One region of the Serratia sp. BNK-23 genome, then DNA from elsewhere that is predicted to be linked to it. Evidence: predicted binding sites of a transcription regulator. Region 1 holds the regulator's gene; each other region holds the start of a gene.
The links. The regulator LexA, encoded in region 1, represses DNA repair genes until DNA is damaged. The targets are predictions, from matches to a motif close to TNCTGTATGTACATACAGNA.
Positions count from the first base shown of each region.

Region 2: a site for LexA is predicted at 1,534-1,553, ahead of uvrB (excinuclease ABC subunit UvrB). Genes of this name have one in related genera too.
Region 3: a site for LexA is predicted at 1,126-1,145, ahead of mutH (DNA mismatch repair endonuclease MutH). Genes of this name have one in related genera too.

Region 1 is NZ_CP179900.1:311,040-313,311, reverse strand. Features, by position in the region: gene dinF (MATE family efflux transporter DinF) at 1-522, opposite strand, end outside; gene lexA (transcriptional repressor LexA) at 626-1,234, opposite strand; gene ACMGF9_RS01450 (diacylglycerol kinase) at 1,337-1,705, opposite strand; gene plsB (glycerol-3-phosphate 1-O-acyltransferase PlsB) at 1,854-2,272, shown strand, end outside.
Region 2 is NZ_CP179900.1:3,613,832-3,616,103, forward strand. Features, by position in the region: gene uvrB (excinuclease ABC subunit UvrB) at 1-1,425, opposite strand, end outside.
Region 3 is NZ_CP179900.1:863,565-865,836, reverse strand. Features, by position in the region: gene rppH (RNA pyrophosphohydrolase) at 1-481, opposite strand, end outside; gene mutH (DNA mismatch repair endonuclease MutH) at 1,178-1,864, shown strand; gene ACMGF9_RS04090 (TerC family protein) at 1,964-2,272, shown strand, end outside.

The DNA.
Region 1 (2,272 bases):
CAGGTTGCCGACGATCAGCAGGATCACCGGCGCCCGCACGTACTGTACGCCAAGCAGCCAGCCCAGCAGCACCAGGTTGGCCAGCGCCGCCGGGGCGCTTAACCAGCGGATCTCAAGAAAACGCCGCGCCTGTTCCAGCACGTCGGCATCGCCGCCGACGATCCGCAGCGCCAGTTCGATCAGCGGATAGCGCAGCAGGACGATCGCCACCCCGGCCAACAGCGCCAGCAGCAGCGGTTGCATAAAGGCGCGCGCCAGCGCCTGGGGGTTCTGCGCCCCCAGCGCTTGCGCCGCCAGGCCGGTAGTGCTCATGCGCAGGAACAGCAGCAGCATGAACAGGAAGTTGGTCGCCACCGCACCGATCGCCACGCCCCCCAGATAAATGGGGCTGTCGAGGTGGCCGATCACCGCGGTGTCCACCAACCCGAGCAGCGGCACGGTAATATTGGAGAAGATCATCGGCAGGGCGAGGCGCCACAGGGCTTTATCGGTGTCGCTGGTGAAAGCGGAAATCAGGCGCATGATGGGATGTTCCTGTGACTGAGTGACAAAGGGCGAAGTCAGAAACAAAAACGCCCCAAAACAGGGGCGATTGATACAGGGAGCGGCGGTGATGGCGCGGCGATTAAATCCAGTCGCCGTTGCGGATCACGCCGACCGCCAGCCCTTCGATAGTGAAATTCTGCTGACGCAGATCGACCACGATCGGTTGGAATTCGTTGTTCTCCGGCAGCAGTTCAACCACGTTGCCGTGCTTTTTCAAGCGCTTGACCGTCACTTCGTCTTCGATCCGCGCGACCACGACCTGGCCGTTGCGCACGTCTTGCGTTTTGTGCACCGCCAGCAGATCGCCGTCCAGAATGCCAATGTCGCGCATTGACATGCCGTTCACCCGCAGCAGGAAATCGGCGCTCGGTTTAAACAGGGAAGGATCCACCTGGTAGTGCCCTTCGATGTGCTGCTGCGCCAGCAGCGGCTCGCCGGCGGCGACGCGGCCGATCAGCGGCAGCCCTTCTTCTTCTTCCATCAGCAGACGGATACCGCGCGAGGCACCGGAGACGATTTCGATCACGCCTTTGCGTGCCAGCGCCTTCAGGTGCTCTTCGGCGGCGTTAGGCGAACGGAACCCCAGACGCATCGCGATCTCGGCACGCGTTGGCGGCATGCCCGTTTGCGAAATGTGCTCGCGAATCAGATCGTAGACCTCTTGCTGTCTGGTAGTTAGTGCTTTCATTCCGCCCCCTGTTTGTTTATACAGTCTTGCTGTGAGTATATACAGGTAAGCGCGGATTGGGAACCGAAGAATAAATAAAAATCAGTCAGTAGGCGCTTTTCGTCAGCCGAAATGCTGCCATAAGACCGTGCCCCAAACGAACAGCGCCAGCACGATCGCCAGCGACACCGCCGCCGATCCCATGTCCTTGGCCCGCCCGGACAGCTCGTGATGTTCGCTGCCGATGCGATCCACCACCGCCTCGATCGCGCTGTTCAGGATCTCGACGATCATCACCAGCGCTACCGATCCGATCAATAAAATGCGCGCTATCGCACCCACATCCAGCCAGACAGCCAGTATGATAGCCAGAAGGGTGACCACCAGTTCCTGGCGGAAAGCCGCTTCGTGCTGCCAGGCGGCGGATAGCCCTTTATAAGAATAGCCGGCTGCCTTGATGATGCGGGTCAGTCCGGTTGCTTGGTTTGCCATGTTTTCGTGCCTTTCTCAGAGGTCGGTCATAATAAAAAGAGTCTAGAACAGTCCGCGCTGACGGCTCTCGGTTTTCGAACACCACAGATCTGCTACCCGGTTTCTGGTATGCTTGCGGCGCATTGCTAACAAGAGGCTTCACGTTGTTATGTCAGGTTGGCGTAAAATTTATTATAAAATATTGAATTTACCACTTAAATTGTTGGTAAGAAGTAAGGTCATCCCTTCAGATCCGGTTACCGAGCTAGGGTTGGATCCCTCACGGCCGATTTTGTATGTTTTACCTTACAATTCCAAGGCGGATTTGCTGACGCTGCGCACCCAGTGCCTGGCGCAGGATCTGCCCGATCCGCTCAACTCGCTGGAGATCGACGGCACCGTGCTGCCGAGCTACGTGTTCATTCACGACGGCCCGCGCGTATTCCGCTATTACACCCCAAAAGAAGAGTCGGTAAAGCTGTTCCACGACTATCTGGATCTGCATCGCAGCAACCCGGATCTCGACATTCAGATGCTGCCGGTTTCGGTGATGTTCGGCCGTTCGCCGGGCCGCGAAGGCCACGGCAC
Region 2 (2,272 bases), 1.8 Mb from region 1:
GTAGCGCACGCGCTCGCCATGCTCTTCCAGGTATTCGGTCAGGTCTTCCGCCATGCGTTTGGTCAGGGTGGTCACCAGCACGCGCTCGTTGATCGCCGCGCGCTTGCGGATCTCGGAGAGCAGATCGTCCACCTGAGTGGCGACCGGCCGCACTTCCACGATCGGATCCAGCAACCCGGTTGGCCTCACCACCTGATCGATCAGATCGCCGCCGGATTTCTCCAGCTCATATTTGCCCGGCGTGGCGGAAACATAGATGGTCTGCGGCGCCAGCGCCTCGAACTCCTCGAAGCGCAGCGGGCGGTTGTCCAGCGCCGACGGCAGACGGAAGCCGTACTCCACCAGCGTTTCCTTGCGCGCGCGGTCGCCTTTGAACATCGCGCCGATCTGCGGAATGGTGACGTGGGATTCGTCGACCACCAGCAGGCCGTCCGCCGGCAGGTAGTCGAACAGCGTCGGCGGCGGCTCGCCCTCGGCACGCCCGGAAAGGTAGCGCGAGTAGTTTTCGATGCCCGAGCAGTAGCCCAGCTCGTTCATCATCTCCAGATCGAACTGGGTGCGCTGCGTCAGGCGTTGCTCTTCCAGCAGCTTGTTGTTGGCCAGCAGCACCTTGCGGCGGTCCGCCAGATCGACCTTGATCTCTTCCATCGCCTGCATGATCCGCTCGCGCGGCGTCACGTAGTGCGACTTCGGGTAAATGGTAAAACGCGGCACCACCTGCTCAATCTGCCCGGTCAGCGGATCGAACAGCGACAGCCGTTCCACTTCTTCGTCGAACAGCTCGACGCGCAGCGCCAGCTCGTCCGATTCCGCCGGGAAGATGTCGATCACCTCGCCGCGCACGCGGAAGGTGGCGCGCTGGAAAGCCTGATCGTTGCGGGAATACTGCAGCTCCGCCAGGCGGCGCAAAATGGAGCGCTGATCGATGATCATCCCCTGGGTCAGGTGCAGCATCATCTTCAGGTAAAGATCCGGATCGCCCAGACCGTAGATCGCCGACACCGACGCCACCACCACCACGTCGCGCCGCTCCAGCAACGCCTTGGTGGCGGAAAGACGCATCTGCTCGATGTGCTCGTTCACCGAAGCGTCTTTTTCAATGAAGGTGTCGGAGCTGGGCACGTAGGCTTCCGGCTGGTAGTAGTCGTAGTAGGAGACGAAGTATTCCACCGCATTCTCAGGGAAAAACGCTTTCATCTCGCCGTACAGCTGCGCCGCCAGCGTCTTGTTCGGCGCCAGCACCATGGTCGGCCGATTCAGATCGGCTATCACGTTGGCGATGGTGAATGTCTTGCCCGAACCGGTGACCCCCAGCAGCGTCTGGTGCGCCAGGCCGTCTTCCAGCCCCTCTTCCAGCTTGCGGATGGCTTCCGGCTGATCGCCGGCCGGTTTGAACTCGGAATGCAGTTTGAAAAGTTTACTCATTGCTCGGCTACCCTGTGGAGATGCGCGCGCTCAGGCGGCCAGCCGGCTCTGCGCCGGATATGGCCCCTAATTATGGAAAGTGTCGGCGATTTGCGCCAGTGCCCATGATACTGGATATAAAACCAGCTTCAAGCGGATTCGTCGCTGCGCCCGGCACGGCGGCGATGCCGTTGCACCGTGAGGTTACAGCCGGGTGACATTTTTATTGTCAATAACAGATTTATCCCCAGAACTTGCCGAAAATTAACTTATTGATAGCACCGCGTCGAAAAATCATACATAGAGACCTGATCAATACCCTTGTGTATTGATTTTAATTAATCTATTGATATATAACATTTTTAATAAAAAGACGAGAATGCGGGCAAAGCGAACAGAACCCGCGTCCGCTCTCGCTTTACAGCGTTTTTCTAAATCTAATGCACAAGGTTATCCACAGGAATAGTGGATAACTCTCACCGCCCCGCCCGGGGCGGGAGTTACAGAAAGAAAGCTTTTCGCCCTTTACACTCGCCAAAATGGCTTTTTTAGTTATTTTTTCATAAAAATATCGCTTTGTTTATGCCGATTAATACTAAAAATCCCCATTGCCAAAATCGCATCGGCCCCTTTCTCGCGGATCGCGCTTGACGGCGGCGCAATGCCTTGCACCACGCCCTCACCGCAGAGCACCACAAGAGTGCAAAAAACGTCCGGGTTAACTTCCCCGCGTATTTTCAGGCCGCCGCGGCAGAGCGCGTCAGGCCTGATTAGCGGTTAACAAGGCGATAACAATCCCCGTTTTCACCCGGCGGTAAAACTGGCCTGAGAGTTGCTTTATCTTCCTGCGTATCAATGCGGTGCGGCG
Region 3 (2,272 bases), 550 kb from region 1:
GCTCTTGCATCGGCATCACGGTCACGGCGAATTCTTTCATCACCCGGCGGTAGACGTCGCGTTTGAACGACACCACCTGGCGCACCGGATACCAGAAGCTCACCCAGCGCCAACCGTCGAACTCCGGCGTGCTGCTGCGCTGCATATTGATATCAGCGTCATTGCACAGTAGCTGCAACAAAAACCATTTTTGCTTTTGGCCGATACAAACCGGCTTTGTGTCCCAACGCACCAAACGTTTCGGCAATTTATAGCGCAACCAGTTGCGGGTCGAAGCCAGGATGCGCACATCCTTTTTACTCAGCCCCACTTCTTCGAACAGCTCACGGTACATCGCCTGCTCCGCAGTTTCGCCAGGGTTAATCCCACCTTGGGGAAACTGCCAGGAGTGCTGACCGTAACGGCGGGCCCATAGGACCTGCCCCTGACGATTACAGATTACGATACCAACATTCGGGCGGTAGCCATCATCATCGATCACCGGACTACCTCGATAAGCTTAAATTCGCATAGATGTCCTGATTGTTTCACACAAGCTACAGGCGGTAAACCACTGCTTTACGGCGCTGCGGGCCGGATAACATTGGAATAACTCACAGATATAGGCAAAGTTATAAACATACCCTAGCCTTTCAGACCGGTTTTATTCACTTTTTCTGTGGATAGGTGTGTGCAGAACTCGAGGGATAAGCCGGTAAAACTCTCGTCCCCTAAAATCCCCCCTCATACCTAAAAACAAATATTAAACTTAAAAACATACAGTTAACCAATACCCCACAGTGATTTACAGGGCAAAAATGTGATCTATGCACGGTAAGGATCTTACCTTGGCGAAAGATCCACCAACGCCGTTTTTATCCACAGATTATCCGGGCAAGTTACGCACAAAACGGACAAATTCGTAAAAATCCGCCTGAGTCAAGGCTGTAAATTGAACCAGTGATCGGTAAAAATTTGGGTTATCCCATAAATCTGTGGATAAATAGGTGTAAGATCCTGTTTATTGTCGGTGGCTTCAGGTGAACAAGCCCCGCAAGTGCATTGTCGCCCGCGCAAGGAAAGAAAAAAAGTCATGTAAAATCATGCTACTATTATTCTTTTCCCCAGGCGACTGGGGTTAGCGTTTCCCGTGTATCTATGCAGTACGTTTTTCAACCAAATTCAACAGGCTTGATTTATGGCGTTTTTATCCCCTCTGCCGCCCCCGCCGGAAAATGAACGGCAGCTGTTCGAGCGCGCTCAGGCGCTGGCCGGCTTCAGTTTTGGCGAACTGGCCGCCCGCGCGCAATTGCCGATCCCCAAGGATCTGAAACGCGATAAAGGCTGGGTGGGCATGCTGCTGGAGCTGTATCTCGGCGCCATGGCCGGCAGCAAACCGGAACAGGATTTTCCTGAGCTGGGCATTGAGCTGAAAACCATTCCTGTCGACGCCGCCGGCAAACCGCTGGAGACCACTTTCGTCTGCGTCGCCCCACTCACCGGCAACAGCGGCGTCACCTGGGCCAGCAGCCACGTTCGCCACAAGCTGGCGCGCGTGTTGTGGATACCGGTAGAAGGCGAACGGCAAATCCCGCTGGCGCAGCGCCGCGTCGGTTCGCCGCTGCTATGGAGCCCGAGCCTTGCTGAAGAAGAGATGCTGCGCCGCGATTGGGAAGAGCTGATGGATCTGATTGTGCTCGGTCACGTAGAACGCATCACCGCACGCCACGGCGAAGTGCTGCAACTGCGCCCCAAAGCGGCCAACAACAAGGCGCTCACCGAAGCCATCGGCGAACAGGGGCAACCTATCATGACGCTGCCGCGCGGTTTCTATCTGAAAAAGGGTTTTACCGGCGCGCTGCTGGCAAGACATTTCTCAATCTAAGCGATTTCGTTTAACTCTGGTTTAGCTAAACCTGTCAGCGCCACGATAAACGCGTATAATTCACGCTTTGCATTATTAAGTATTAAGGTGTGTCGGGCAATGTTCGAATGGATTATGGATCCCAATGCCTGGTTAGCGTTAGGTACGCTAACCATTCTTGAGATCGTACTGGGTATTGATAACATCATTTTTCTGTCGCTGGTGGTGGCGAAGCTGCCCAAAGCGCAACAGAACAAAGCTCGCCGAATGGGCTTGGCCGCCGCCATGCTGATGCGCCTGGCGCTGCTGGCCTCCATCGCCTGGGTGATCCGCTTGACGCACCCGCTGTTCACCGTGCTGGATCACGCCATTTCCGCCCGCGATCTGATCCTGCTGCTGGGGGGACTGTTCCTGATCTGGAAAGCCAGC